Regions from separate parts of the Telluria sp. ZB4P34 genome, predicted to be linked through region 1. Evidence: predicted binding sites of a transcription regulator. Region 1 holds the regulator's gene; each other region holds the start of a gene.
The links. The regulator sigma-54, encoded in region 1, starts transcription at its own class of promoters, with help from an activator protein. The targets are predictions, from matches to a motif close to TGGCANGNAANCTGCTTT.
Positions count from the first base shown of each region.

Region 2: the regulator sigma-54 is predicted to act here: its motif matches at 5,293-5,310, upstream of AC56KL_RS16675 (PEP-CTERM sorting domain-containing protein).
Region 3: the regulator sigma-54 is predicted to act here: its motif matches at 5,075-5,092, upstream of AC56KL_RS11420 (PEP-CTERM sorting domain-containing protein).

Region 1 covers NZ_JCASIF010000032.1:387-8,381, reverse strand. Annotated here, with positions in the region: gene AC56KL_RS23105 (monovalent cation:proton antiporter family protein) at 1-1,480, opposite strand, end outside; gene AC56KL_RS23100 (KpsF/GutQ family sugar-phosphate isomerase) at 1,578-2,600, shown strand; gene AC56KL_RS23095 (KdsC family phosphatase) at 2,600-3,142, shown strand; gene lptC (LPS export ABC transporter periplasmic protein LptC) at 3,168-3,767, shown strand; gene lptA (lipopolysaccharide transport periplasmic protein LptA) at 3,797-4,363, shown strand; gene lptB (LPS export ABC transporter ATP-binding protein) at 4,360-5,142, shown strand; gene AC56KL_RS23075 (RNA polymerase factor sigma-54) at 5,142-6,605, shown strand; gene hpf (ribosome hibernation-promoting factor, HPF/YfiA family) at 6,664-7,017, shown strand; gene AC56KL_RS23065 (enoyl-CoA hydratase/isomerase family protein) at 7,167-7,995, shown strand, end outside.
Region 2 covers NZ_JCASIF010000010.1:104,250-115,695, reverse strand. Annotated here, with positions in the region: gene AC56KL_RS16695 (ATP-binding protein) at 1-2,193, shown strand, start outside; gene AC56KL_RS16690 (hypothetical protein) at 2,292-3,362, opposite strand; gene AC56KL_RS16685 (CcdC protein domain-containing protein) at 3,437-3,955, opposite strand; gene AC56KL_RS16680 (hypothetical protein) at 4,089-4,271, shown strand; gene AC56KL_RS16675 (PEP-CTERM sorting domain-containing protein) at 4,380-5,252, opposite strand; gene AC56KL_RS16670 (translocation/assembly module TamB domain-containing protein) at 5,540-9,988, opposite strand; gene AC56KL_RS16665 (autotransporter assembly complex protein TamA) at 9,988-11,446, opposite strand, start outside.
Region 3 covers NZ_JCASIF010000005.1:125,207-136,652, forward strand. Annotated here, with positions in the region: gene AC56KL_RS11390 (DNA-binding protein) at 1-38, shown strand, start outside; gene AC56KL_RS11395 (Fur family transcriptional regulator) at 44-412, shown strand; gene AC56KL_RS11400 (MerC domain-containing protein) at 529-915, opposite strand; gene AC56KL_RS11405 (TonB-dependent receptor domain-containing protein) at 915-3,026, opposite strand; gene AC56KL_RS11410 (ZIP family metal transporter) at 3,127-3,864, opposite strand; gene AC56KL_RS11415 (dienelactone hydrolase family protein) at 4,032-4,913, opposite strand; gene AC56KL_RS11420 (PEP-CTERM sorting domain-containing protein) at 5,147-5,989, shown strand; gene AC56KL_RS11425 (hypothetical protein) at 6,024-6,788, opposite strand; gene polA (DNA polymerase I) at 6,913-9,696, opposite strand; gene AC56KL_RS11435 (hypothetical protein) at 9,886-10,392, shown strand; gene AC56KL_RS11440 (homoserine kinase) at 10,452-11,411, shown strand; gene AC56KL_RS11445 (BPSS1780 family membrane protein) at 11,408-11,446, shown strand, end outside.

The DNA of each region.
Region 1 (7,995 bases):
CCTTCAGCGCCAGGCGCGTGTCGGCGAAGGTGATCACCAGGGCGCTGGCGCGGTGGATGCCGGCCGCGATCAGGCTCTCGCGGCGCGCCGCGTCGCCGTAGGACACGGTGGCGCCGGCCGCCTGCGCTTCCTGCACCCGTTCCGGGTCCAGGTCGAGCGCGTACCAGGGCAGTTTCTCCTCGCTGAGCAGGGTCGCCAGGCTTTGGCCGCTGCGCCCGAAGCCGGCGATGATCACGTGCTTCTGGGTCTTCATGGTGCGGCTGGCGATCTGCGTGAGCTGCAGCGACTGCATCATCCACTCGTTCGACGCCAGCTTCATCACGACCCGGTCCATGTTCTCGATCATGAAGGGCGCGAGCAACATCGACAGCACCATCGAGGCCAGCACCAGCTGCAGCAGGAAGGGGTCGACCAGCTTCGAACCCATGGCCAGGTTCAGCAGCACGAAGCCGAACTCGCCTGCCTGGGCCAGCGCCAGGCCGGTGCGCATCGCCACGCCATCGCTGGAGCCGAAGGCTTTCGCCAGGGCCGCGATGATCGCGAACTTGAGCATCACCGGGAAGATCACCAGCGCCAGCACCATCCACCAGTGCTCCAGCACCAGCTGCAGGTTGAGCAGCATGCCCACCGTGATGAAGAACAGGCCGAGCAGCACGTCGCGGAAGGGCTTGATGTCTTCTTCCACCTGGTGCTTGTACTGGGTTTCCGAGATCAGCATGCCGGCCACGAAAGCGCCCAGCGCCAGCGACAGGCCGGCCTGCTCGGTGATCCAGGCCAGGCCCAGCGTCACCAGGAGCAGGTTCAGCATGAACAGTTCCTGCGAGCGGCGCTTGGCGACCACGGTGAACCACTTGCGCATCAAGGACTGGCCGAACTTCAGGAGCAGGGCCAGCACGAAAGCCGCCTTGAGCGCGGCCCAGCCGAGCGTGACCACCAGCTCTTCGGCCGGCCGGGCCAGCGACGGAATCAAGATCAGCAGCGGCACCACGGCCAGGTCCTGGAACAGCAGGATGCCGATGATGCGGCGCCCGTGTTCGCTTTCCAGCTCGAGGCGCTCGGTGAGCATCTTGACGACGATGGCGGTGGAGGACATCGCCAGCGCCCCGCCCAGGGCAAAGGCGGCCTGCCAGCTCACGTGCAGGCTGGGCGACCACCAGGAAATGAACAGCCCGAAAGCCATTGCCGCCACAATCGTCAGGACGACTTGCGCCAGCCCCAGGCCGAACACGATGCGCCGCATCGATTTGAGCTGGGCCAGGGAGAATTCGAGCCCGATGGAAAACATCAGGAAGACGATGCCGAATTCCGCCAGCGTATGGGTGGCGGGACTGTCGTCGGCAAGCGCCAGCGCATGGGGGCCGATCAATACGCCGACGGCCAGATAGCCGAGCATCGGCGGCAAGTGAAGCATCCGGAAGGCGACCACGCCGAGCACGGCGGAGCCCAGCAGGAGCAGGGTCAGTTCAAGTCCGGAATGCATCGTCCCCAGTGTGTGTTGTTGTCGTTCTTATACGATTTGTCGCTCTTTGTTACGACTGGCAAGTTTTTTGCTTACCCAATTCGTTTATACTGCCGACATGAGTGTAACCCATGAAAAAATAATGCTGAAAAGTTTCGACGAGGGCCAGGCCAGGCGCGTGCTCGAGCTGGGCCGCGAGACCCTGGCCATCGAAGCCGACGCGATTCAAGCCCTCCATGCCAGGCTGGGCGACGACGACAATTTCGTGCGCGCCGTGGCGCTGCTGTATGGCTGCACCGGGCGCGTGGTGGTCTCGGGCATGGGCAAGTCCGGCCACATCGCCCGCAAGATCGCCGCCACCCTGGCCTCCACCGGCACCCCGGCCATGTTCGTGCACCCGGGCGAAGCCGCGCACGGCGACCTCGGCATGGTGACGACGCACGACGTCTTCATCGCCATTTCGAATTCGGGCGAATCGTCCGAATTGCTGGAAATCCTGCCCGCCATCAAGCGCATGGGCACCCCAGTCATGTCGATGACCGGCAAGCCGCAGTCGCGCCTGGCCAGGCTGTCCGAGATCCACCTCGACATCTCGGTGGCCAAGGAAGCCTGTACCCTGAACCTGGCCCCGACCACCAGCACCACCGTCACGCTCGCGATGGGCGACGCGCTGGCCGTGGCGCTGCTCGACGCGCGCGGTTTTCGCGAGGAAGACTTTGCCATGTCGCACCCGGGCGGCGCCCTCGGCCGGCGCCTGCTGACCCACGTGCGCGACGTCATGCGCAGCGGCGAGGCGGTACCCGCAGTGGGCCTGGACACGCCGCTCACGCGCGCGCTGCTCGAGATCAGCCAGAAGGGCATGGGCATGACCGCCGTGGTCGACGACGAACGCCGCCCGGTCGGCGTGTTCACCGACGGCGACCTGCGCCGCCTGATCGAGCGCGTGCAGGACTTCTCCAACATCAGCATCCGCGACGTGATGCACGCGAACCCGCGCCGCATCCACCCGGAACAGCTGGCGGTCGATGCTGTCGCCGTCATGGAAGAATTCCGCATCAACCAGATGCTGGTCGTCGATGCGGACGACCGCCTGGTGGGCGCGCTGCACATCCACGACCTGACCCGCGCCAAGGTGATTTGATGAGTGTCCTGATCACTGGGCTCGAACACATGCAGCGCGCAGCGCGCGTGAAAGTAATGATCTTCGACGTCGACGGCATCCTCACCGACGGCAGCCTCACCTACGGCCCGGACGGCGAAGTCACCAAGACCTTCAACGTGCTGGACGGCCTCGGCATCCAGCTGCTGAACAAGACCGGCGTGAAGACCGCCATCATCAGCGCGCGCCAGTCGCCGATCGTGGTCAAGCGCGCCGCCGATCTCGGCATCCCGCACGTCTACCAGGGCATCCACGACAAGCGCATCGGCTTCGCGGAGCTGCTCGCCGCCACCGGCGTGGGAGCGGACGAATGCGGCTACATCGGCGACGACGTGATCGACCTGCCGCTGCTCACCCGCGTGGGCTTCGCCGTCACCGTGCCTTCGGGCCACCCGGAAGTGCAGTACCGCGCGCACTACGTCACCAGGAATGCGGGCGGACGCGGCGCCGTCCGCGAAGTCTGCGACCTGGTGATGCGCGCGCAGGGCACCTACGAAGCGGCGCTGGCGCCGTATTTCGCCTGAGCGCCCACACGAAACACACAGGCATATGGTCAACTACAAGCGCACCGCCCACCGCTGGAAGCTGCTGGCGATCATGATGATCGCGACCTTCTGCGCCTTCGGCAGCTTCTGGCTGCTGCAGGTGATTGAACGCGAGGATGGCGATGCCCGCCTCGGCGGCTCCATGACCGAACCGGACTACATCGTCGAGAACTTCTCCTTCGTGCGCATGACGGAAGAGGGCAAGCCGAGCTACGTGGTGTCGGGCAAGCGCCTGGCGCACACGCCGGAGGGCGACGTGTCCCAGGTCGAGCAGCCGGTGATGCAGAGCATGACGCCGGGCCGTCCGCGCATGACCATCGTCGCCAGGAGCGCCCGGGTCTTCCACGAGGAGCACCGCGTCGAACTGCTCGGCAACGTCGACATCCAGCGTCCGGCCACGCCCACCACCGAGGCGCTGCGCGTGCAGACCCAGGCCCTCACCGTGCTGCCCGACGAAGAGATCCTCAAGACCGAGCGGCCGATCCAGATGCAGCTGGGCGCCGCCACCGTGACCGGCACCGGCATGGTCGCCAACAACGCGACCCAGAAGCTGCACCTCGCCAGCCGCGGCCAGATCGTCTATCCGCCACGACAGCGCCAGTAAGGGCGCCGCGTCAACCCAGGACAAGCAACATGAAAAAACTCATCGCAGCCGCCTGCCTCACCCTGGCCGCCTTCGGCGCCTCGGCGGAGCGCGCCGATTCGCTCAAGCAGGCCGTGATCAACTTCGATACGCTCGACGTGGACGAAGTCACCCAGACCCGCATCGCCACCGGCAACGTCGTCGTCACCCGCGGCACGTTGGTGCTCAAGGCCGACCGCGCCCTGGTGAAGGAATCGCCGGAAGGCTATATGACGGTGACCCTCACCGCCAGCAACGGCAAGCTGGCGACCTTCCGCCAGAAGCGCGACGGCGGCCCCGACCTGTGGGTGGAGGGCCAGGCCCAGAAAATCGAATACGACGAGCGCGCCGAGCTGGTCAAGCTGTTCACCAATGCCGAAGTGCGCGAACTGGAGAACGGCCGCATGACCAACGAGATCAAGGGGCCATTCGTCTCCTACGACAACCGCCGCGAAGTGGCGCAGGTGCGCAACGACGCCAGCGGCACCAGCAAGGTGGGCGGCGGGCGCGGCACCCTGATCATCGCGCCGCGCAGGCCTTCAACTGCGACGGCGCCAGCCGAGGGCGCAAAGCAATGACGGCATCGATGACGGCGGCGCAGGCCACGGCGCGCGAAGGCTGCAGCACCCTGCTGGTCAAGGGCCTGCAGAAGAGCTACGGCAAGCGCCTGGTGGTGCGCGACGTCTCGTTGCAGGTCGAGTGCGGCGAAGTGGTCGGCCTGCTCGGCCCCAATGGCGCCGGCAAGACCACCTCGTTCTACATGATCGTGGGCCTGGTGCCGTCCGATGCCGGCACCATCGACATCAACGGCACCGACATCTCCAGCCTGCCGATCCACCGGCGCGCGGTGCTGGGCCTGTCCTACTTGCCGCAGGAAGCCTCGGTGTTCCGGAAGCTGACGGTGGAGGAGAACATCCGCGCGGTGCTGGAACTGCAGCGGGTGGACGGCAAGCCGCTGGGCAAGGACCAGATCAACGAGCGCCTCGACACCCTGCTGGCCGAACTGCAGATCGAGAAGCTGCGCGAGAACCCGGCGCTGTCGCTGTCGGGCGGCGAGCGGCGCCGGGTGGAGATCGCGCGCGCGCTGGCGACCAACCCGCGCTTCGTCCTGCTGGACGAACCCTTCGCGGGCGTGGACCCGATCGCGGTGATCGAGATCCAGCGCATCGTGCGCTTCCTGAAGGAGCGCAACATCGGCGTCCTGATCACCGACCACAACGTGCGCGAGACGCTCGGCATCTGCGACCGCGCCTACATCATCAACCAGGGCGCGGTGCTGGCCTCGGGCCGCCCCGACGACATCATCGCCGACGAATCCGTCCGGCGCGTCTACCTCGGCGAACACTTCAGGATGTAATGAAACAATCCCTGCAGCTCCGCACCTCGCAGCATCTCGCGCTCACGCCGCAACTGCAGCAGTCGATCCGCCTGCTGCAGCTGTCCACGCTCGAACTGCAGGCCGAGATCGAGCAGATCCTGCATGACAACCCGCTGCTCGAACGGCTCGACGATCCGCTCGACCGCTCGGTGCGCCTGCTGGCCGACGGCGCGATCAACAACGCGCCCGCCAATGGCGAAGCGCCGCAGCCGGGCCAGCAGGAGGAGCAGGCCAAGCCCGAGGCCGAAGGCCACGAGGAGGGCCTTGAGGCCGAACGCGGCGAGTCCGAAGGGGACTGGGGCAGCGAGGGCGGCGGACGCGGCGACGGCGACGAGGACGGCCGTCCGCAGCTGGAAGCCGACTCCATCACGCTGCGCGAGCACCTGGCGGAGCAGATCCGCCTGAGCGCCTGCAGCGCGCGCGACCGCGCACTGGCCGAACTCGTGATCGATGCGCTCGACGACAACGGCTACCTGGACGAGCCGCTGGACGAGATCCATGCGCGCCTGCCGCAGGAACTCGAGATCGGGATGGACGAGCTGCGCTGCGCGCTGGCGCTGGTGCAGAGCCTGGACCCGGTCGGCGTCGGTGCGCGCAGCGCGGCCGAATGCCTGGCGCTGCAGATCCGCCGCATGCCGGGCGTGCCCCTGGTGACGCGGCGCCTCGCCCTGAAGATCGTCGAGGGTTACCTGACCTGGTTCGCGCAGCGCGAATACACCAAGCTCAAAAAGGCGCTCGACTGCGACGACGAGGACCTGCGCGAAGTGCAGGCCGTGGTCCGCCAGTGCAATCCGCATCCCGGCGCGGCTTTTGGCGCGGGCGTGTCGGATTTCGTGGTGCCGGACGTGATCGTGCGCCGCTCCAAGAACGGCTGGCAGGTAGCACTGAACCCGGAAGTGATGCCGAAGCTGCGCGTGAACTCCCTGTACGCCAACCTGCTCAAGGGCGGAAAGAGCGAAAGCCAGATGGGCGCGCAGCTGCAGGAAGCGAAGTGGCTGATCAAGAACATGCGCCAGCGTTTCGATACGATCCTGCGTGTCGCCGAGGCAATCGTCGAGCGTCAGCGCAACTTTTTCAGCCACGGCGCCGTCGCCATGCGCCCTCTTGTTTTACGCGAGATAGCTGATACACTAGGCCTACACGAGAGCACGATTTCTCGTGTCACAACGCAGAAATACATGCTGACCCCGCACGGCATGTTCGAGCTGAAGTACTTCTTCGGAAGCCATGTCGCCACCGAAGCGGGGGGAGAAGCCTCCTCGACGGCGATCCGCGCTCTCATAGCGCAATTGACAGGAGCAGAAGACCCTAGGAATCCTCTATCCGACAGCAAGATCGCGGAGATGCTCGGGGAACAAGGTATGGTCATTGCGCGCCGGACGGTTGCCAAGTACCGCGAAGCGCTCAAGATTCCGCCCGTCAGCCTCCGCAAATCCCTGTAAAGCTACTGCCCACTCTCACCTTGTGGCGCGGGCAGGGCACCTTCCCAAAGGAGTGTGTATGAACCTCACCATCAGCGGCCACCATCTCGAAGTCACCCCCGCCATCCGTGAATACGTTCAGAATAAGCTCGAGCGCATCACCCGCCATTTCGACCATGTGATCGACACCCACGTGTTCCTCGCCATCGATAACCTCACTGAAAAAGAGAAACGGCAGAAAGCCGAAATCAATTTGCAGGTATCCGGCAAGATTTTGCATGTCGCCAGTGCGGCGCAAGACCTCTATGCGGCGATCGACACGCTCATGGACCGGCTGGACAGGCAGGTTCTAAAACACAAATCCATGCTGCAAGACCATAACCACGTGGCGCACAAGCGCCTTCCGGACATCGGAGAAGCTGAAGCCGCGTAACGCAGTTCCTGCGAACGGGCTGTAGCACAACAGCAAGGGCGTCTGAGGGGGCGCCCTTTTTGCGTTTGTAAGGCCTGTTATTTTTCTCCGCTTCCGGATTTGTACAAATGTTCTGTAGAATGCATGTCTTTTCGATCACAGACATTGCCATGACCGAATACGTCCTGACCCGCGTCGCCAACCGCACCGGCGTCATTACGCTCGACCGGCCGAAAGCCCTGAACTCCCTCTCGCTCGACATGGTGCGCGACCTGACTGCCATCCTGCTGCAATGGAAAGAGGATGCCGGGGTCGATGCTGTAGTCATCACGAGCACCAGCGAGAAGGCCCTGTGCGCGGGCGGCGATATCCGCTTCTTCCACGAGATGGGCCAGGTGGGCCCGACTGGCGGCAGCGCGCTGCTGGAAGACTTCTTTACCGAAGAATACGCGCTCAACCACCTGATCCACTTTTATCCGAAGCCCTATATTGCCGTGATGGACGGCGTGGTGATGGGCGGCGGCATGGGCATCGCCCAGGGCGGCCCGGACTGCGGCCTGCGCATCGTGACCGAGCGCACGAAGATGGCGATGCCCGAGGTGAACATCGGCCTGTTCCCGGACGTGGGCGGCAGCCATTTCCTGTCGCACGCGCCGGGCCAGCTGGGCCAGTACCTGGGCCTGACCGGGCTCACCATCGGCGCCGCCGACGCGCTGTACGTGGGACTGGCGGACGTGTTCGTGCCGGGCGCCGAGCTGGGCGGCCTGATGGCGCTGGTGGCATCGACGCCGGGGCGCGGCTTGCCGGGCGCAATCCGCAGCTACGCGGCGCAGTTTGCCGGCCAGGTGGGCGCCAGCGAACTGCAGGCGCAGCGCGGCGTGATCGACGCGCACTTCGGTGCGGCCTCGGTGGACGCGATCATGGCCTCGCTGGCGCGCGACGAGAATCCGTTCGCGCAGAAAGCGCTCAAGGCGATGCGCCAGCGTTCACCCCTGATGA
Region 2 (11,446 bases), on a different contig from region 1:
CGTTTCGAGGCCGAGCTGGAAACCTCGCGCATCAACCTGGAAGGCCTGCGCCTGCGCGTGGCCAACTACCACCAGTGGGAAGACCTGCACAAGGAAAAGCGCGAGCTGCAGGAAGACGTGCTGCCGGCGCTCGAATACCATGAAGCGCGCGAAAAGGCCGCATTGATCAGCCGCACGCTGAAGGAAGCCCGCAAGCCCCTGCTGCAGTCCGACGCGATCCTGGCCGAGAAGCGCCAGCAGCTGGCCGCCCAGCAGCGCGCCCTGACCGAAGCGCAGAAGCAGGAAACCCAGCTGGAGCAGGAAGCCACGGAACTGGCCGGCCGCCTCACGCAAGTCAACCAGAAGCTCAAGCCCCTGGAAAGCCTGCTCGAGCAGAAGGAACGCCTGCAGAAGCTGGCGCTTGATGCCGGCGCCGACCTGGCAGAGGTGGCGAATCAGCTCAACGAGAAGGAAGCCGAGCTGGCCAGGCAGAAGGCGGCGCGCGACAGCATCGCGGCAAAAATAGCGGGCGAGCTGGCCACCATCTCGGCGCTGCAGGGCAAGAGCGCGATGCCGGAGCCGGAAGCGCAGCGCCAGATGCGCCGCGCCCTGCGCGACGAGGGCATCCCGCACGCCATGCTGTCGGACATCGTCGAAGTGACGGATCCGAAGTGGCAGGGCGCGGTCGAAGGTGTGCTCGGCGGTTACGCGTCGGTGGTGCTGCTGGAGAAAGCCAAGGATGCCCCGGCCGCCTACCGCCTGGCCGAGAAGGAGCGCTACCGCCACTTCATCGTGCCCGATTGCGTCGAGGCGCCGGTGGTCAAGGACAGCACCCTGCTGTCGGTGGTGCGCTTCTCCGGGAAGGCGCCGGGCTGGTTGATCGACCAGCTGGAACGCATCGAGCGCGTGGACTCGGTGGACGCCGGCTTCAAGGCCAATTGCGACGAATGGATCACGCCGGACGCCTACCACCGCGAACGCCGCGGCGGACGCTCGCTGTTCGTGGAGCCGTCGCGCTACCGCTTCGGTTCCGCCGGCAAGACCCAGCGCCTGGAAGCGATCCAGAAGTCGCTCCCGGCCCTGGAAGCCCAGGAAGACGCGCTGACGCTGGCAATCAGCAAGCTGGCCGCCGAGGTGGGCGCGCTGAAGGGCCGCATCGCCGGCGTGGACGCGGCCAAGGAACTGTCGGCGCGCCAGGCCGAGTTCGAGGAAGCCACCCGCGCCGTCCAGCCGCTCAAGGCCGAGCGCCTGGAAGTCGGCGCGCGCCTGGGCGAGCTGTCGATGCTGACCAAGAACGCGACGGTGGCGCGGACCCGCGCCGACACCGTATGGCAGAACGCGCGCATGGCCTTGTCCGAGGCGGAAGCGGGCATGCGCCTGAATAACCGCCGCACCATCGAGCAGCGCGCCGAACATGCCAAGGCGCTGCTGGCGCTGCGCAAAGGCTGGCGCCACGTGCCGAAGAACTGGAAGAACGCAGGCTGGCGCAGCGCCCTGGTGGCCAGGCACCAGAACGCGCACCAGGTCAACCTGCGCCTGTCGACGCTCGAGCATTCCCTGGCGCGCGAGGACTGGGAACAGGATGGCACGGTGATCGACCAGTATGCGCGCCTGAACGACCAGCTGTCCGGCCGCCAGTCCGAAACGGAAGAGCGCCGCTACCAGAACAACCGCGCGATCGAGGCCACGGGCAACGCGCGCGGCGCCTACATCGAGCGCCTGCGCTACACCATCAAGACCTACTCGAAGAACATCAAGGAGCTGGGCGAGCTGGCCGGCATCGACGTGCAGGCCGACCCGGTGCGCCTGGAGAACGACGACGTGCAGCTGGCCCAGGCCGGCCTGCACGTGCGCTTCAAGTTCGACGGCAAGGACCAGATCGGCATGAACGACGGCGAGGCCTCCGGCGGCCAGCAGGTGATGAAGTCGCTGGTGCTCTTGATTGGCCTCCTGAAGTCGGAAGAAGGCTCGGGCGGCTTCGTGTTCATCGACGAACCGTTCGCGCACCTGGACATCCGCAACATCCAGCTGGTGGGCGAATTCCTCAAGAACACCGACGCGCAATACCTGATGACGACGCCGCTGACGCACAACACGGACGTGTACGATCCGTCGGAGCTGACGCTCATCACCAGCAAGAAGAAGAAGGATGTGCAATGGGCGCAGCCGATCTTCGTGCTGCAACGGAGGAAGGACGAGGCGAAGGCAGCATAAGACAAAGGGAGCCAGTTCAAATGGCTCCCTTTTTTTATGGCTGTTATCGTGTTTTTAGTCCAAATCGAAGAATACAATTACCAACGTCGATATTTCTTTTAGAGCTGCATTATTTGCATATCAGGAAAAGCATCCTTAAGTGTCAAAACAACTCCTGCCGATATAGCAGTGCCGATTAAGACAATCTGCTTTTGTGAGGCAGCAAGTTTATGTAAGCGGGTCGATAGCCTACGCGCTATGCTCGGAACTAAATGCTGTCGTGGACCCATCACTACATAAATCGTTTCGCAACTCGAGTATATGGCAGGCAGTTGGTCCGCATACTCCATTGTCATAACGAAATCACCGTAGTCTACTGAGCAAGTTGTACTGCGAAGCACTTGTTCAGATGACATAATAAAAGCGATTTCAGTCACATTAAATTCGCCTTCTCGTCGGTAGGAAGTAATCAGCCGGTCGTTAAACTTCAACAATGACGCAGCTGCCTGCTGTCCACCATGACGTTGGCCATCGGCAAGTAACTGACCAAAACTATAGGGCGCATCATCGCTCTTAATAAGTATTCGATTAGGATTGATATCAAGCCTAAAGTGGTGGGCACCACCATGCTTGAAAGCGTTATCCATTAATTCCGCCACTACATCTCTGACAGCATATCCAATGTCTTTCCCCCACACATCGACAATGCAACTGTCCAGTATTGCATCACAAAGATCATTCATCGTCTGATCATTGGTTTGGTTAACTGATCGCTCAACGACAGCCAATGGGACTTCGTTTCCCTGCCGCAAATGCACTTCAATGGATCGTCCGACTTCTTGGCTTAGCGAAGCTCGGAGTTGAGCTAGTTCGCGCCAACGACCAAGCATTTCGACTGTGAAGCGTACCTCGTCAGTATCAATTAATTTAGCGTGCGTTTCGCACATCCAAATTCCGTTGCTGTATTCAGACAAAAGACTCTTATCAATTTTCGAAAGGTCCAGACGTCGACGAGCACCAGGGCCTTGCGATGCAGCGCAAATATGAGCCGCAACACCAGTGTTTGACGTTTTAGTTTCCGACTCATGAGATGGGCCGGAGGTAGGGGCGTGGCAACCTGGGAACGAGCAGGCGTTTCCAGCGCGAGCCTTCAGGCTTCGAATGGTGTCAGCACTAAAATCTTCGCGCATCTACATTCCTTAATCTGGTTGGACGGTAGTTTCTTCGATTAAAAGCACAAGCTAATGTTCCTAATACTGCACCATCATTCGACATCGAGCGCCTTGCGCAGCTTGCGCCGCCACAGCAGCAGCCCTGCCGAATACCGCTCGAAGTAGCCCGCCGTCAGCCCCAGGCACAACATGGTCAGCATGTCGTCCGTCAGCTTTGGCGCCGGGATGCCCTTGCCCTGGTTCGCATAGATCTCGATACCCAGGTAGAGGATGCGCGCCACCAGGATCATGGCCATCAGGATGCCCAGCCGCGCCGGCGGCGTGAAGTAATAGCCGTGCTCCGTGTCTTCGAAACGGGTCCGCTTCAGGGCGTAGTGGCCCCAGCCGGCGCCGAAGGCCGAGCCGACCAGCAGCGCGGCGAGATTGACCGGCTTGTCGAACAGTTGCGTCAGCGGCACCAGCAGCATGGCGCCGAACACCAGCACGCCGGTGTAATGGCGCGAGACGATCGAGCGCTGGCGGACCATGCGGGCCTTGATGCGCTTGTAGACGCGCCAGACGAGGAGCGGGGTCAGGACGAGCAGGGCGAGGGTGGTGATCGAAAGGTCCATGGTGCGATGAATGGGTTCAGACCCGCCATTGTAATGGAGCCGTCCCCGCCGGCGCACGCCAGGCCGGCCGAACGGCGGCGGAAAGCACGTCATGGTAAGGTATTCGCTCCGCTTGTTCCGAGGAGATTCAGCCATGAATGCCGTGTTGCCCGCCGCTCTACCTTTCAAGGCGCACCGCGCTCCCGACCCGGCGCCCATCGAGGAACCGTCGCCGGAGCCGTTCGATACGCCCCATCCGCACCACCAGCCGGGCCATCCCCACCTGCCGCAGGACCAGGATCCGGTGCCGGATCCCAAGCCCAGCATGTTCCACTAGCACTGCGACGCGCCGGCTATTCCCCGGCGTATTGTCGGCGCAAATGAGCCTGGACGAAAAAAAACTGCATGGCGCGCCATGCAGTTTTTATGTGAAGCGAAGCAGCTGTCAGGCGCGGCGACGACGCGCGCGCATGCCGGCCAGGCCGAGGCCCAGGCCGAGCAGTGCCAGCGAGCTTGGTTCCGGCACTTCGCCGATCTGGCCTTGCACGTCGCCCGACGCGTCCACCGTCCAGCCTGCGCCGGCCGACGCGCCGGTCTGACCGAAGGTGACCTTGATGAACAGGTCGTGCGCGTTGCCGTTCGGGTCGGTCTGGGCATTGGTGTCGAACAGCGAGGCCCAGGAGCCGCCGGTCACGTCCAGGTAGCCCTGGCTATTGCCCGAGATCGTGCTGTTGGCGTAGTTCGACACCCAGCTGTACTCCGGAGCGCCGCCGAGCGCGCCCTGGCCGAACACAGCCGACAGGGCCAGTTGGCCACCGATGTCGGTGATGCCCTGGTAGCCGGTCGCGCCGATGCGGCCGCCCGGTCCGAAGGAGGCGTCGTAGTTCTGGCCGGTCGAGTACATGTTCAGCCAGCCACCGGTACCCAGCGCCAGCGTTTGGGGCGACATGATGCCGGACACCTCGACGTAGCTATCGACGATCCCGCCGAACACGCCGGTGAGGTATTCCCCGTTCTTGCCGGCCGTGAAAATCAGCTCGCCGTTCGACACACGCGAAATGCTCTGCACCGAGAAAATACCCCAGGTATCTTCACTGCCGATCGCATTTGGCGCTGTCAGGCCGGCAGCCGCATCGCATGCATCAACCGTGGTGCACTTGACGCCTTGCGTATTGCCGTAACCAACCGTGCCAGCGTCATAGGCATTGATAGTGATCTTCAGGTCGCCTGCCGTCAGGATAACGGCACTGGCGGGAGCGGACAGACCGAGCGCCAGGGCGGCCCCGGCGATAGTAGCGCTAATTTTGCTAGTGATCATATAGTCTCTCATTGTTACATGTGGAAGTCGTACCAGGGTATTAGCAGGAATCGTGCCAGACGCTTCAAAAGAGAAAATATAATTTAAAAACAAGGACTTATCGTAGTTTCACAAAGTTGCAAAAAAGAACAATTTGTTGCAGGAAAGGTGGTTGTAAATTTTCCCGACAGTCCTATTGGGTGGAGTCGACCAGTCCATCCGTACGCCGTGAAGCGCTCAGGCCAGCCCGGCAGAGGCCAAGGTATTTCCGCCATGCCTGGGCAGCCGCCAGGCTACCCAGGCCGGTCTTAATCGAACGCCCAGGAGTACAGCACGTCCAGCGCGGTATTGGTACCGGTCTGGAACTGCAGCGTGACCCTCGGCGTCCACTTGTAGCGCAGGCGCACCAGGCTCGAGGCCGTGGTGGCGCCCTGTTCGAAGCTGAGGTAGGTGCGCGAGGAGATGCGCTTGCCTACTGTTACCACCGTGCCTTCGAGGCCTCCTCCGCCGCCGTCCGCCTGCTTCAGCCCGAGTTCGTCCACGCCGAGCGAGGTGGCCAGTTTCTGGGTGATGCCGCCGGTGCCGCCCTTGCCGCCGAGAAGGGCGGCGCCGGCAGCCGCCAGCACGTCCTTCTCATTGCCGCTCGTGCCCTCCATGCCGCGCCCCAGCACCAGCCAGGACAGCTTCTCGCTGTCCGGGACGTTTGGCGTCGAGACCAGCCGCGCCTCGGGCGACTGGGCCGTGCCGCGCACCTGCACGCCGGCTTCCACATTGGTTTCCGTCAGCTGCTCGCCTTCGGGCTGGGCGCGCACCGCGAGCACGTCCAGTGCCGGATTGTCGTAGGGGCCGCTGAAGGTGATCACGGCACGGCGGATGTCCAGCTTCTGGCCATAGGCGGCATAATCGCCTTCGACCGCGCGGATGGTGCCGTTCACGCGCGGCGCGCCGGCGCCGACCTTGCGCATGCGGACGTTGCCGGCCAGCGTCGCGTCGATGCCCAGGCCGCGCAGCCTGAATTCGTCGCCCAGGTCGGCGCGCAGGTCGATGGTGAGCGGCAGTTCTTCCTTCTCGTTCGAGGGGACAGGCTTGGCGCCGCCCTGGCCCAGCACGATGACGTCGTCCGACATGGTCGGCCGGCCTTGCGGCGCGAATTCGATCAGGGCGCGGTCGGCGCGCACGTTGCCTTCGATCGCGAACGTGTCGGCGTTGCGCACCAGCGAAGCCTTGCCGCTGACGACCACCGTGCGGTCCGGGCGCGACAGCGCTTCCAGCTTGTCCAGCGTCAGGCGCAGGTCGGCTGCGGCCAGGCCGCTGGAGAAGCGCAGGAAGCCTTCGGCCGAGGCGCTGCCCTGGCGGCCCTGGAAATACAGGCGCTGCAGCTGCAGCCGGTCGCCCGCCAGGCTGGCGCGCAGCTGGCCGTTCTGCAGGCGCACACCCTGTTCCGGCCAGCGCACGGCCAGGTTGTCGCCCTGGACGCTGCCGTCCAGGCGCGGCGTGCCGATGGTGCCGGACCCTTGGAGCGCCAGGCGCAGCGCGCCGTCCAGCTCCAGCCCGGACTGGCCGGCAAACGAGGCCAGCCAGGCGATCGAGCCCATGTTGGCGTTGGCCGTCATGCGCAGGGGGCTGTCGCGGTCCAGGCGCCCCTGCAGCAGCTGGGCGGTGGCATCGACCTCGACGCTGCCGGTGCGGGCGCCGTCCAGGTTCAGTTCTACCTTGAGCGAGCTGCCGACGACGTCGGCGCGCGCCTCGAAGGTACGCAGGCCGAGCGGCACCGGGTTGTCGCCGCCGGCGATCACGTCGCCTTTTTCGCGGAACACGTGGAGCATGCCGTCCAGCGCCGGCGCGGCGCCGGTGCCTGTCGCGGTGCGCAGGTCGAGTTCCCACCTGGCGCCCAGGGTCAGGTCGCCGCGTGCATTGTCGCGAATGGTGGGCGAGAACTGCGACAGGTAAGTGAGCGGCACGTTGTCGGCATGGCCGCGGCTGGCCCAGCGCGGGCCGTTCTTCACCAGGGAATCGACCGTGATGCTGCCGGCCGGCAGCTTGACGACGGCGCCGTTCAAGGCGATGTTCTGCGGCTTTGCCAGGCCCATCACGCCGCTGCCCGGTGCGCCGCTGATGCGCAGCGGCACCGGCGCCTGCAGGGCCATCGCGTAGCGGCCGCGGTTCTGCAGCGCGGCCAAGGTGCCGCTCCAGGTGTCGCCGGTCCAGCCGCCGCGTACTTCGAGGTTGGCGTCGAAGGACTCGCCGACCGCGGCCGCGCGCAGGGTGTGGGCGCCGCGCGTGCCATCGGTCTTCAGGCTGGCCGAGGCGACGCGTGTCTCGCCGCTGACGTAGTCGAGGACCTGGATGTCGCTGGCCAGCGCATCGCGCGCGCCGCGGCCTGAACCGAGGTTGGCATTGGCGCGCAGCGAGCGGATGCTGTGGCTTCCCAGCAGGCGCAGATTCTGGCCTTCGAGCGCGGCGGTGAGCGACGGGGTATCCATGGTCCCGGACAGCGTGCCCTGGCCGCGCAGCACGCCGGCGAAGTCGGGCCCGAGCGCGCCAAGTTGCGGGGCGTCGATGCGCCAGGCCAGCTGGTCGCCACCTGCGCCGAAGCTGCCCTTGGCAGCGATGAGGTTGGCGCCCACGTGCAGGTCGACGTCGGCGTTCGACACATGGCGGCGGTCGGCCGTGAGCGTGGCGTGGCCCCACAGCGGCGAATTCGACAGCGTCGAGTCCTGCACCCGCAGGTCGACCGCGCCGCGCCAGTCGGCGCCGCTGCGGCCGCTGGCAGTGAAGGCGCCGTTGATCGAGCCGGCGAGTGGCGAACCGAAGGCCGCCGGATTGAAACGCTGCATCGCGCCGCTCATCTTCGCTTCCACGAAGCGCGCGCCCTCAACGCCGGCCAGCCAGGCTTCGCCGCTGGCGCGCAGGCTGCCACTGGCGTTCTTGCGCTGGGCGGCCACCCAGCCCAGGCCGTTCGCATTGACTTCGAAGCTGGTGCGCGGCGCCGCCATGGTGCCGGTGGCCACGCCATTCGCCGTGACGGCGCCGTACAGGTCGCTGCGCACCGCCGACAGCTGGCGGCCGTCGAGGCGCCATCGCAGGCGGTCGCCGGCGCCGCCAAAGGCGCCGTTCAAGGCCAGCGTGTTCTGGCCCAGCGCCAGCTCGGCATCGATGCCGCTGATCCGCCTGGCATCCGCGCGCAGCTTGCCTTCGCCCGACAGCGGCTGGTTCAGCAGCCGGCTGCGGCGCACCGCGAAGTCGGCGTCGACGCGCCAGACCGGCGCCAGCGCGCCGGCCACGTTGACGGTGGCATTGATATCGGCTTCCGGGAAGTCGCCGAAATCGCCCGGATTGAAGCGGCTCGCCGTGGCGCTGGCCTTGAAGGCCTTGTCCTCGAGCAGGTTCATGCTGCCGGTGACGTCCACCCGGCTGCTGCCGCTCGACAGGCGCGCTTCGCGCACCGTCACCACGTTATTTTCCAGCGTCGCCAGCGCGGCCAGGCGCAGGGCCTTGTCGGTCAGCCTGGCTTGCAGCGTCTGGATATTGCCGGCATTGGTCACCTGGATGTCGCCGCGGATCGCGGTGGGCTTCATGGTGGAGTAGATGCCCTTCAGGTCGAAGCGGTCGGTGTGCAGCGTGAAGCGCGCAGTGCCCAGGCCTTCCGCGTCCTCGTCCCTCTGGACGCCCCCTACGCCGGTGAAGCGGCCGGCCGCGCCGAAGTCCAGCAGCACGTCGGACACCTGCAGCGCCTCCAGGTTGCCGCCCAGCTGGCCGCGCATCAGGCGCAGCGGCAGGCGCTGCTGGTCGATGGTGCCTTCCGGGCCGTCGTTGCTGATGTCGACGCGGCCGCTGATATTGCGTTTGTCATCGAGCTTGCCGCTGATGGCGAAGCTCAGGTCGGCCGTCGGCAGCGCCGGGTTGAAGAAGCCCGGGTCGACGTCGCGGCCGTTGATGCGCATTTCGCGCAGCGGGATCTCGGCATAGGGCGAGAGCACGAAACGGGCCTCGCCCACGGCGCGTCCGGCCTGGCCGGTGGCATCGACCAGGGTGGTGTCCAGGTCGCCGCCGGCCTTCAGGCGCAGCTGGGCAGCGCGCGACGTTACCCCGCCTTCGGCTTTCGCCTGCGATTGCGTCAGGCTGGCGGTGGCGTCCAGCTTGAAGGGACGCTGGGCCCCGATCGTGCCGGCGGCCGCCACGTCGCCCCAGGGCGTCACGGCCGCGGCATCGCGCAAGATCCAGCGCTGCTTGTTACCCTCGACCCGCAGGCGGATGTTGTCGATGTGGGTTTCCGCGCCCTTGGCCACGAAGGTCGCCCGGTTCAGGCGCGCATCGGCGATCGAGACCGGGAAGGGCGGCGCCAGCGTGGCCGGCATCGGCGTGCGTTCCTCGGTTTCCTTGAGGGTCTCCACACGCAGGTTGGCGGCGTGCAGCCGGTCGACCAGGATGCCGCGCGAGACGATCTGCCCCGGCGACCATGTCAGGTTGATCTTGTTGGCGATGACCAGCTGCTCGTCGGTGCGCCAGACCATGCGTTCGATATACATGGCGCCGTACAGGGAGCCGCGCACGCCGGTGAGGGTGAGCTTGCCGCCGGTGGAAGCGGCGACCTTTTGCGCGATCATCTGCAGCGTGGTCTCGCGGCCCAGGTACCACAGGGCGCCCCCGACCAGCACGCCCGTGACGGCCACGCCGATGGCGACGCGGCGCGGCCAGCGGCGCTTGTGCGGGGCGGGTGCGGGCGCCTGGACTGGGGTGTTGTCGTTCGTGTCCATCAGAAGGTGAATCCCAGGGAGAAGTGCAGGCGCGCCTTTTTCACGGCATGGCCGTAGGCCAGGTCGACATTGATCGGGCCCACCGGGCTGCGCCAGCGCGCACCGACGCCGAAGCCGGATTTCGGCTGCAGGTCGCCGACCTTGTCGGCGGCGTTGCCGATGTCGTAGAACACGGCCACGCCCCAGGGCGGGCGGAAGTAATACTGGTATTCGGCGCTGGCGGTGGCCAGGTACTTGCCGCCGACGATGGCGCCGTTCTCGCGTACGCCCAGTTCGCGGTAGCCGTAGCCGCGCACCGACTGGTCGCCGCCGGCGCGGAACAGGAAGGTGGACGGCACGCCGATCTTGTCCTTGGCGGCCACCGCGCCGAATTCACCGCGCAGGATCAGGGTGCCGGCCTCGCCGAGCGGCCTGAACATCTGGCCGCGCAGGTACAGGCGCAGGAATTTTTCGTCGGTCAGGATCGGCAGCAGGGCGCCGCCCAGCTGGCCCTGCAGCACGTAGCCGTTGGTCGGCTGGATCAGGCTGTCGAGCTCGCGCTTGGTGATGGCGTAGGTGAGCGGCACGCTGCGCGTGGTGGTCGGTTCGTTCGGCGGCACCTCGCGCTTCTCCACCAGCGCTTCTAGGGTCAGGCTGCGCTCGAGCAGGGGCGAGCCCCATGCGCGCCGGGCTGCGATCGTGGCCAGGGTGGTGATCTCGCCGCGCACGTCGTTGCGCTCGACGCCGGCGCCGACGCTGTCGTTGTAGCCGTTCGGCTTGGTCGGCCAATAGAAGTCGACACGCGCGGTCTGGCGCTTCTGTTCGTAGAGCAGGTCGCTCTTCATGCGCTTGCCGAGCACGTTCAGGTCGTCGTAGCTGACCTGGGCGCGAGCCCCGGTGTCGGTCGAGAAGCCGACGCCGACCTCGACGTTCTTGCGCTTGTTCTCGACCACGCGCACCAGCACCGGCAGTATGGTGGGGCCGGGCGTCGCCACGCCTGTGGGCGGCTCCGGGGTGGCAGGGTTGGCGTCGGGGTCGTCGTCGCCTTCCTTGAGTTCCTGCAGCTCGGCGGCCAGAACCTGGCGCATGTCGGCGCTCACTTCCACGCTGCTGAAGTAACCGGTGTCCTGCAGGCGCGACTGCAGGGCCGTCAGCGCGGCCTCGCTGTACTGCTCGCCCGGCTTGATCTGGTTCAGGTTGGTGATGACTTCGCGCGGGTAGCGCTTCAGGCCGCGGATGCGCAGCTCGCCGAAGCTCATGTCCGGGCCGCTGTCGATGACGACGCGCAGCAGGGCGCGGCGTTCTTCCGGGTCGACGGTAGCGCTGGTCTCGACCAGGCGCGCGCGCGGGAAACGCGTCTGCGCCACTTCGCGCAGCAGGCCGCGCTTGGCCGCTTCCCAATCCTCCTGGCGGAAGCGCGCGCCGACCGGCAGCGACCAGCGCTGGCGCAGGGCGCCGGCATCGAAAGGCACGCTGCCC
Region 3 (11,446 bases), on a different contig from region 1:
TGCGCGCCGAACTCGAATCCTTGCGCGCGAAGAAGTAGGCACCATGGAACGCAATACACGCCAGCGCAAGGCCATCCACCAGTGCATGGAAGATGCCGGGCGGCCGCTCGCCCCGCAGGAAATCCTCGAACACGCCCAGACCGTGGTGCCGGGCATCGGCCTGGCGACGGTGTACCGCAACATCAAGTCGATGCTGGAAGCCGGCGAGATCGCCACGGTGTCGCTGCCGGGCGGCGGCGACCGCTACGAGATCGCGGGGCACGGCCACCATCACCATTTCCACTGCCGCTCCTGCGACAAGGTATATGAAGTGCACGCCTGTCCCGGCGACATGCAGAAGCTGACGCCGAATGGCTTCGTGCTGGAGTCGCATGAGCTGACCTTGTACGGCTTGTGCAACGCCTGCCGCTGATGCGGGCGACATTCTACTCGTAGGGTGGTCGGCTTCGCCGACCGCGCGTCCAACTCACGGATGCGCAGTGGCAAGGCAGGCTTTAGCTGAACGCGCGGTCGGCAGAGCCGACCACCCTACGCGCTGCGGCAATCCTTGCAATAACGGTGATTGCGCACATGCGCCCCCAGCAGCAGCACGCTGCTCAACACCGCCGCCACCGTCTCCGCCATCTCGCCCCACTGCGGGCCGACCACGAACACAGCGAGCAGGAACGCGCCCAGCCCCGCCAGCCCGAGCGACAAGGCAAGCGGATCGCGGTGCTTGAGGTAGCCCGGCACCAGCGCCAGCAGCACCGGCACTGTCACCCCCAGCAGCAGGGCATCGTGCAGCGCATGATGCTCCCCGCCCAGCCCGAGCAATGGAAACGCCGCGATCAAGAGCGGCATCGCCAGGCAGTGCACCAGGCACAGGGCCGACGCCGCCATGCCGGCGTAGTCGGCGAACCTGATCAGGGTTTTCATCAGAAGATGAATCGCAGGCCGGCAGTGATGTTACGGCCCGGCAGCGGCGCCGCTTCCTTGATGAAGGAGGTGTGGCTGAACGCCAGCTCGTCCGTCAGGTTGTTGATGCGCGCGTAGAGCTGGGCCGGCACGCCGAGGATGCGCGTGGTGTAATGGGTGCCGAGGTTCAGCATGTTGTAGCCCCCGGTACGGCCCTCGAACTCTCCCACCTTGTCCTGCTTGCCGACGCGGACCAGTTCGACCATGCCGTGCCATGCCTGCCAGTCCGCATTGAGGCGCACGCCGATCCGGTGCGCCGGGATGCGCGGGATGTTGCGATTGCCTTCGCCGCCATCGAAGCGGGCGCGCACCATGTCGCCGAACAGGGTGCCTTCCACCACCTTCGAGAACTTGTGGCGCAGCTCCCCTTCCAGGCCGGTGAAGGTGGCGTCGCGCTGGGCGTACTCGACCAGCTGGAAGCCTTCGTGGTTGTCCAGCGTGTGCGCGTAGATATAGTTGTCGACCCGGTTGTGGAAGGCGCTCAGCGAGAAGGTGGTGTCGCCTTCGAACTTGCGCAGGGTGAGGTCGACGTTGTTCGAGGTTTCCTTGCCCAGGTTCTGGTTACCGATCTCGTAGGTGCTGGTGGCCAGGTGCACGCCGTCCGCATACAGTTCCTCGGCGGCCGGCAGGCGGTGGGCGCGCGAAATGCCGGCACGCAGCGAGTACTGGGGCTGGAATTTCCAGACCGCGCCCAGCGCCATCGAAGTGCCGCGGGCATCGGTATCGCGTGCGCCAGCGAAGCGCGCGTTGTCGACCTCGATGTCCTGCCATTCATGCCGCAGGCCCGCTTCGAAGCGCCAGTTGTCGAGCTTGTACTCCTCGGTGACGAAGGCGGCGTGGCGGGAGGTGACGGTCGGCGGCACATAGGCTTCGTCGCCCGCCGTATCGAAGTCGCGGCGCGTGCTCTGCAGCCCGACCACGCCGCGCCAGCCGGCCACCGGCACATGCTCGAGTTCGACGCGTGCATCGTGCGACTTGTTCATGAAGCTGGTCGCGACCACGCCTTCTTCGAGCTCGTCGTGGCGGTAATCGGTGAACGATGCGCGCAGGCGGGCCTTGGCGATGCCCGGCAGCGGATTGCGCACTTCGCCGCGCAGGTCCCAGCGGTCGCTCTTGAGCTTCACCACCGGGGTTTCTTCCGCGCCGTGCTCGTGTTCGTGGTCGTCCTCGCCCTCGTGTTCGCCCTCTTCCTCGTCATGGCCGTCGCAATGCAGGTGGTCGCCGTGCGGATGGCAGCTCTCGAACTCGTGCCCGTGGCCCGGGATGCCGTATTCGTTGCGCTCCTTGGTATAGGCGACGCCCAGGTAGCCACGCTCGCCGACCCACGACAGGCCGACGCTGCCGGTCTCGGTTTCCTTGTAGCTGCCGGGGACGCGCTTGCCGTCCTGCCAGCCCTTGCCGACGCGGTATTCGCCGGCGTCGCGCTTGACGCCCTCGGCGTGGACGGCGACACTGCCGCTGCCGCCGGTCACTTCGAAGGCGCCGGTCTTCTCGCGCGCCACCGAATTGGCGCGCGCTTCAAAGCTGCCCTCGACCCCTTTTTCCGGCATCCGGGTAGGAATCTTGCGGTCCAGGATGTTGACGACGCCGCCGACGGCGCCGCCGCCATAGGCCAGCGCCGACGGGCCGCGCAGCACTTCGATGCGTTCGGCCAGCACGGGCTCGAAACCGACGGCGTGGTCAGGACTGATGGTGGAGGCGTCCTGCACCTCCGCGCCGTCCGACAGGATCTTCACGCGCGGGCCGTCCATGCCGCGGATGACCGGGCGGCTGGCGCCGGCGCCGAAGTGGCTCGAGTTGATGCCGGGCTGGTTGGCCAGCGTCTCGCCCAGCGTCGACTCGCGCACGCGCACCAGTTCACCGCCGCCCAGCGAGGTGACCGGGGTGATCATGTCGTCGCTGACCACGCCGAGCGCACTGGCGGACACCACCACGGTCGGGACGGTGTCGGGATCGGACTGGAGACGGCTGTCGTCGGTCCGGGTCTGGGCCTGGGCCGACGTGTGCAGGGCGCCAAAGGCAAACAGGATCGCCAGCGCGAGCGGCGTGCGGGGGAAGGTCGAAATGGACATGGCAAGGCTTCCTTGGTTGTATTCTCCGGTAATGATAAGTCATTATCAATAGACAGGCAAGCACCGGACGCATCCCACGCCCCGATCGAACACTGCCCGCTCAATAGGCGTGGTTCAGCACCACCACGATGGCGACGCCGAGGGCGATCAGCAGCACCTGCGGCACCGATTCGCGCACCGTGGCGCGGCGCTGCATCTGCGGCATCAGGTCGCTCACCGCGATGTAGATGAAGCCCGACGAGGCGAACACCAGCACATAGGGAATCAGGCCGCTGGCGCGGTCCAGGGTGAAGTAGCCGAGCAGGCCGCCCGCCACCGCCATCAGGCTGCACAGCAGGTTGAAGACGTAGGCGCGCAGGCGCGAGAAGCCGGCGTTGAGCAGCACGATGAAGTCGCCGATCTCCTGCGGGATCTCGTGCGCGACGATGGCCAGCGCGGTGACGATGCCCAGTTCCGGGTTGGCCAGGAAGGCCGCGGCGATCAGGATGCCGTCGGTGAAGTTATGCATCGCGTCGCCCAGCAGGATCATCCAGCCGGACTTGCCGGCCTGGTGGGCGTCATGGCCGTGGGCGTGGTGGTGGCCGTCGCCCTCGTGATGGTGCGAGTGGCGCAGGATCGCCAGCTTTTCCAGCACGAAGAAGGCCAGCAGGCCGCCCAGCAGGGTGGCGAACAGGCTGCGGATATCGGCGCCGGACAGGAAGGCTTCCGGCAGCGCGTGCAGCAGCGAGGTGGCCAGCATGATGCCGACCGACAGGCTGACCATCCGTTCCACCACCTTCGACAGCAGCGCGAACGAAAACACGGCAGCGCCGGTAATGCTGGCGACGCCGGCGATCACGGTCGCCAGCAGGATGGAAGATAGGACGGGGTCGATTTGAAAGCCTCTTGTTCTGTTCTTGCGGAGCGCGCCGGGCAACACCCTCCATGCTTGCCCTGGGGGTGCTGCTCAACGCTCCGGGCGGCAAACCGGGCATTGTACCCTGCCCGGTCCCGCCCTGCGCAAGATCAGGCGACGCCGTGCCTGGAGAACCAGTTCAGCGCCTTGCTCCAGCCATCCTTGGCGTCGTCGGCATTGAAGCTCGGACGGTAGTCGGCGTGGAAGGCGTGGCCCGAGTTCGGATAGACATGGATCATCGAGCGGCTGTTGCCCGCGTCCAGGGCCTTGCGCATGCGCTCCACCGATTCCAGCGGAATGCCGGTGTCCTTGGCGCCGTACAGGCCCAGCACCGGCACCTTCAGGTTCTGGGCCACGTCGATCGGGTGCTGCGGCTGCAGCGGGTTGGTCTCGCCCACCAGGCGGCCGTACCAGGCCACACCGGCTTTCACGTCGCGGTTGTGGGCCGCGTACAGCCAGGTGATGCGGCCGCCCCAGCAGAAGCCGGTGATGCCCAGCTTGTCGGTGTTCCCGCCGCGCTGCTTGGTCCACTTGACGATGGTGTCGAGGTCGGTCATGACCTGGGCGTCCGGCACCTTGGCGATGATGTCGCGCATCAGGGCGGGCATCGGGGTCTTGGTGGCATCGCCCTGGCGCACGAACAGGTCGGGCGCCACGGCCAGGTAGCCGGCCTTGGCGAAGCGGCGCACCACGTCCTTGATGTGTTCGTGGACGCCGAAGATCTCGGAGATGACCAGCACCACCGGCAGGTTGGTGCGGTCCTTGGGCTGGGCGCGGTAGACCGGCACGTCCTGGCCGTTGACGACGACGATGTGGTCGGCGGCGTCGAGGCCTTCGGCGCTGGTCTGGATCTGGGTCTGCGCCACCACCGGCAGCGCGGCCACGGCAAAGCCGCCGCCGACGGCGGCCTTCAGGAAGACACGGCGATCGACGCCGTTGTCGAATGCACTGGCGCCAAGCAGGCTTTCGCCGTCCGATATCAGGTCTTTCATGAACGTCCCTCCGGCTGAAGTGAAATGGGAAGGTTATCTTAACAGCATGGCTTTTGCGGGGCGCGCCACAATTTCAATTGTGCAACCCAGACATGTCGAAAAACTTGACAGCCCACCGGCGCCGGAAATGCAAGTTGTTGATTGTTAGAATATTTTTTCCATGGCACAAGAATTGCTTCCTGTTGGAATTAATTCAATCTGTCAATTTAGTATTCGTGCAGTACAAGGAAACCATGCAATTCAAGACTTGCTTCAAGACCGCGCTCGCCCTGCTCGCATGCAGCGCCAGCTCCGCCATGGCCGTGCCCTACTCGATCGAAGCCACCGGCATTTCGGGGCACCTCACCCAGGGCAGCTACCAGGCTAGCTTCAAGGGCAATTCCCTGCTCCCGCAAGGTCCGTTCATTATCAACAGCCTGCAATTCTCCTTCGTCTTCATGGACGATGAGGATACGGTCGTGCAGACGCCCGGGACGACCGAGCACGCGACGCTGGAGACCAAGCGCGAGAACGTCGATGCAAAGACCGTCAAGGAAACGATCACCGCCACCGCCACTACGCCGCGCACCAGCTCGGGCGAGCAGGAATCGATCACGCTCTCGTTCGGCGGCGTGTCTTTCGAGGGCGTGAACACCCCGGGCGGCGTCTTTACCATGCCGACAGGCTCGGGCACCTCGTCGAAGACGGTGTACCAGTGGTCCGGCAGCGGTGCGTCCTGCAATTCGACCCAATGGGGGACCAAGAGCGGCACCAGTATCTGCCAGAAGGTTCTGCGCACGACCAACACCAGCTACTACACCCGCTTCGACCACACGAAAGAGTACACCGGCCAGATCACCTTCGACGGTTCGCTGATGGACTACACCTCCGTGCTGAAGTCGCTAATCCTGACCAAGACACTGAACTTCAGCCTGCTGGTGCAGGGCGACCTCGATCTGGAAAGCGCGATCCTCGACCTCGACATCAGCGTACCGGGGTCCAATAATACGGTCGACGTGCCGGAACCCGGCTCGGTGCTCCTGTTCGGCATTGCCCTGCTGGGCATGGCAGGCATCCGCCGCAAGCAGCGCGGCTGATCGACAAGGCGCCGGCAACACCGGCGCCTTTTTCTTATGGTCCGGCGAACACCTCGCCGACCGACCTCGCCCCGGGAGCATAGGCCTGCATGCCCCACCCCGCAGCGGCAATCGTCAGGGTCGTCAGCACGAAGGGCAGCAGCGTCCGTCTCAGCGCGCCCAGCATCCAGTGCCGGGGATCGAGCGTGCGCAGGCGCCGGTACAGGCCGGCCGCCAGCAGGGCATCCACCAGGATCTCGGCGAACAGCAGCGGCGCCGACCACACCACGAACAGCGACGACAGCGCGATGCCCAGGGCAAGCAGGATGATTGCCAGCGGAATCGCGCCTTCCTCCGCCTGGGCGATCGCTTCGAGCGGCTTGTCGGCGATGGCCTCGATGCCGCTCCCGGCCGCGCCGGCATCGAAGTTGGCACTGGCCCCACCCCCATCGAAGCCGCCCCCGCCGCCGGCGAATTCGGCGGGACCGTCGGCAAGGCCGCCTCCGCCGCCATCGCCGCCGGACATGGGCACGTCGAAGTAGTCCGCGGCGCTGGTGTGCAGCCACAGCCACAGGAGCAGGAGAAAAACGATATAGGCCACGCCCATGGCGAGCGTGTAGCGCAGCGCCATCGTATCGATCCCGGCCAGGAGCATTGCCGCCGATGCGGCGAAACCGGCCAGCCCGGTGAGCGAGACCAGGATGAACATCTGGACGCGCGGGAAGCCTTCGCGCAGCAGGCGGGCGCGCATGCGCTCCACCGCCGTGGCGCGCGTGATCGTGCGGGGACGGGAACGGGAACGGTCTGCCGGAATCTGCATTGCCTGGCTCTCCTTCGCGAGCGGCGACGACGATCGTCGCCAGTCAGCGAAGGATATGCCAGAACGGACGGAGAAATCTCTCCTTTTGTCTCAAGCTGCCGGCATCAGGCGCAAACGCGCAGGCTCAATGGGCGCGTTCCCAGTTCGGCCCCACCCCGGTCTCGGCCACCAGCGGCACCTTCAGCGTGGCCACGCCCGCCATCAGCTCGGGCAGCTTCACGCGCACCAGCTCCAGCTCCGCTTCCGGCACTTCGAGCACCAGTTCGTCGTGCACCTGCATGATCATGCGGGTGCCCAGCTGCTCGGCTTCCAGCCAGGCCTGCACCGCGATCATGGCCAGCTTGATCAGGTCGGCCGCCGTGCCCTGCATCGGGGCGTTGATCGCCGCGCGTTCAGCGCCGGCGCGGCGCGGGCCGTTCGGCGAGTTGATCTCCGGGAGCCACAGGCGGCGACCGAACACGGTCTCGACATAGCCGCGCGCCTTGGCCTGCAGGCGGGTCTCGTCCATGTATTGCTTCACGCCCGCGAAGCGGGCGAAGTAGCGGTCGATGTAGTTCGCTGCCGCCCCACGCTCGATGCCGAGGTTCTGGGCCAGGCCGAAGGCGCTCATGCCGTAGATCAGGCCGAAATTGATCACCTTGGCGTAGCGGCGCTGCTCGCTCTGCACTTCGTCAGGGTTGATGCCGAAGATCTCGGCGGCGGTGGCGCGGTGGATGTCTTCCCCTTCCGCGAAGGCCTTCAGCATGGCAGGGTCGCCCGAGATGTGCGCCATGATGCGCAGCTCGATCTGCGAATAGTCGGCCGACACGATCACGCTGCCCGGCGAAGCGATGAAGGCTTCGCGGATGCGGCGCCCTTCGGCATTGCGCACCGGGATGTTCTGCAGGTTCGGCTCGTTCGAGGACAGGCGGCCGGTGATCGCCACCGCCTGTGCGTAGTTCGTGTGCACGCGGCCCGTCGCCGGGTTGACCATCTTCGGCAACTTGTCGGTGTAGGTCGACTTGAGCTTGGACATGCCGCGGTGTTCCAGCAGGATCTTCGGCAGCGGGTAGTCCTCGGCCAGCTTCTGCAGCACCTCTTCGTCGGTGGACGGCGCGCCGGTGGCGGTCTTCTTGATCACCGGCAGCCCGAGCTTGCCGAAGAAGATCTCGCCGATCTGCTTGGGCGAACCGAGGTTGAAGGGGCCGCCCGCCAGTTCATAGGCCTGCTGCTCCAGCTCCAGCATGCGCGCACCCAGCTCGCCCGACTGCACGGCGAGCAGCTCGGCGTCGATCAGCACGCCGTTGCGCTCGATCTTCTGCAGCACCTCCATGGTCGGCATCTCGATCTCGCGGTAGATGCGGGTGAGGCCCGCATCGCTTTCGACGTGCGGCAGCATGGTCTGGTGCAGGCGCAGGGTGATATCGGAATCCTCGGCGGCGTATTCGGTGGCGCGGCCCAGCTCCACCTGGTCGAAGCAGATCATGTTGGCGCCCTTGCCGCACACGTCGACAAAAGGAATCGTGGTGTAGCCCAGGTGGCGCATCGCCATGGTGTCCATGTCGTGCGGCTTGTGCGACTCGAAAACGTAGGACTCCAGCAGGGTGTCGTGCACGATCCCGGCCAGCTTGATGCCGTGGTTCTCGAAGATGTGCATGTCGTACTTCAGGTTCTGGCCCAGCTTCGGCTTGTCCGGGTTTTCCAGCCAGGGGCGCATGCGCTCGAGCACATGTTCGCGCGCGAGCTGGTCGGGCGCGCCGGCGTAGCGGTGCGCCACCGGGATATAGGCGCCCTTGCCCGCTTCGACCGACAGCGAGATGCCGACCATCCGGGCCGTCATCGGGTCGAGCGAGGTGGTCTCGGTGTCGACCGAGGTCAGCTCGGCCGCGTCGATCAGCGCCAGCCATTTGTCCAGCTGCTCGTCGGTAAGGATGGTCTCGTATTCGCCCTTGATGATGGCCATGCCGGGCAAGGTGGCGGATGCGCCCGACGCCCCTTCGGGGGAATTCAGCGGCGCACCGCCCGCGCCGAGGCCGCGCGCCGGCGCCACGGCGCCATCGGCGCGCGGGCTGCCGCCCAGTTCGCGCAGCATGGTCTTGAAGCCGTAGCGCTGGAAGAAGTCGCGCAGGGCCTCGGCGTTTTCGGGACGGCCGACCAGGGTTTCCTCGAACGAGACCACGTGCTTGACCAGGTCGCAGTCGGTCTTGACGGTGATCAGCTCGCGGCCCTTCGGCAGCCATTCCAGGGCGGCGCGCAGGTTCTCGCCGACCGCGCCGGTGATCGCATGCGCGTTCTCGATCACGCCGTCGAGCGAGCCGTGCAGGGTCAGCCACTTCACGGCCGTCTTCGGGCCGCACTTGTTCACGCCGGGGACGTTGTCGACGGTGTCGCCGATCAGGGTCAGGTAGTCGATGATGCGGTTCGGCGGCACGCCGAACTTGGCGACCACGCCCGCTTCGTCGAGCTTCTCGTTGCTCATCGTATTGATGAGCATGACCTTGTCGTTGACCAGTTGGGCCAGGTCCTTGTCGCCGGTCGAAATCACCGTCTTCATGCCGCGCGCGGCCGCCTGCACGGCCAGGGTGCCGATCACGTCGTCGGCCTCGACGCCGTCGACCATCAGGATCGGCCAGCCCATGTGGCGCACCACTTCGTGGATCGGTTCGATCTGCCTGCCCAGGTCTTCCGGCATCGAGGCGCGGGTGGCCTTGTATTCCGGATAGAGGTCGTCGCGGAAGGTCTTGCCCTTGGCGTCGAACACGCAGGCGATGTAGGCGGCCGGATAGTCGGCGCGCAGGCGGCGCAGCATGTTGACCATCCCGTGCATCGCGCCGGTCGGGAAGCCGTCAGGGCTGCGCAGGTCGGGAAGCGCGTGGTAGGCGCGATAGAGATAGCTGGAACCGTCGACGAGCAGCAGGGTATTGTCCATAGGGCGGCAAGGCAAATGAAAGTGGGGTGGCGCACGCGCCAGAGTGTCCGGCATTATCGCAGAATCGGCTTGGCCGACGCACAAGAGATGCCGGGCACGACCGGGACGGAATCCGGCCGGTCTCTGCACACTTTTCACAGGGAAGCGTGTCGTTTGTTACAATGAACCAAACGACACAAGGTGACCATCATGTTGCGCACATCTTCCCGCCTGAAACTCTTGTCGCTGTGCCTCCTCGCACCCGCCGGCCTGGCCATGGCGCAGGCCCAGCAGAGTCAGCAACAGAGCCAGCAACAGAGCCAGCAACAGCAGGCCCGCCCGGCGCAGACGCCGCCCCAGCTCGAGCGTATCGAGCCGGGCAGCGACACGCCGGCCACCACGATTCCGCCGAAAGAACGTACCCGCATTACCGAGAAGCGGGACAACAGCGGACAGGTCACCGAAGTGGAAGTGCAAAGCGGCAAGAGCCGTTACATCATGAAGCCGCACAACCCGCCCGGCAACGCCCAACCCGGCGACGCCCAGAGCGGCGCGATCCGCGCCCCGCAATGGCAGGTCATGGAATTCGACTTTGGCAATCCGAAGAAGCAGGAGGCCAATCCGGCCGCGCCGTCGCCGGCGCCGGCCAGGCCGGGCGTGCCGCCGCGCGCCGATGCGCCGCCTCCGCCACCGCTGGAACCCGTCGAAAAAAAATAATCCTGACGCTGCAGCCGGCTTCGACGGCTGCAGCCGACCCTCACCTTCGTTGCTAGCTCATGGCAGTTTTTACCGCGGTCTCGCTGGACGACCTTTCCCAGTGGATCAAGCAGTTCCCCCTCGGCCGCGCCCTCGCGCTCCAGGGCATTTCCTCCGGCATCGATAACAGCAATTTTTTCCTCACCACCGAGCGTGGGGAATTCGTGCTGACCATTTTCGAGAACCTCCGCTTCGAGCAGCTGCCTTTCTATGTGCAGCTGATGCGCCACCTGGCCGAGCGCGGCATTCCGGTGCCGGCGCCGGTGCCGACCCATGAGGGCGAGCTGGTCGTCGCGCTGCAGGGCAAGCCGGCGATCATCGTCAGCCGCCTGAACGGCGCCTCGCAGCTGGATCCGCAGCCGGTGCACTGCGCCGAGGTCGGCAGCATGCTGGCGCGCATGCACCTGGCCGGGCGCGACTTCCCGCTGCACCAGCCGAACCTGCGCGGCCTCGACTGGATCGGCGCGACCGCGCCCACCGTGCTGCCGCTGATCTCCACGCCGGAGGCAGAGCTGCTGCGCCGCGAGGTGGCCTACCAGGCCGCGTTCGCGGGCAGCGCCGCCTACGCGGCCCTGAGCCGTGGCCCGGTGCACGCCGACCTGTTCCGCAACAACGTGATGTTCGACGGCGAGCGCCTGACCGGCTGCTTCGACTTCTACTTTGCCGGCGTCGATACCTGGCTGTTCGACGTCGCCGTGACCGTCAACGACTGGTGCGTCGACCTCGCGACCGGCGTGCTCGATGCGGCACGGGTGCGCGCCCTGCTCGACGCCTACCATGCGGTACGTCCGTTCACGCCCGAAGAACAGGCGGCATGGCTGCCGATGCTGCGCGCCAGCGCGCTGCGCTTCTGGCTGTCGCGCCTGTACGATCTCCATATTCCGCGCGCAGCCGAATTGCTGACGCCGCACGACCCTACCCATTTCGAACGCATCCTGCGCGAGCGCATCGAGCGCGGCGCACCTGAACTCCCACCATGAACTCACTTCCCGCAATCACCGGCTGGCACTGGCTC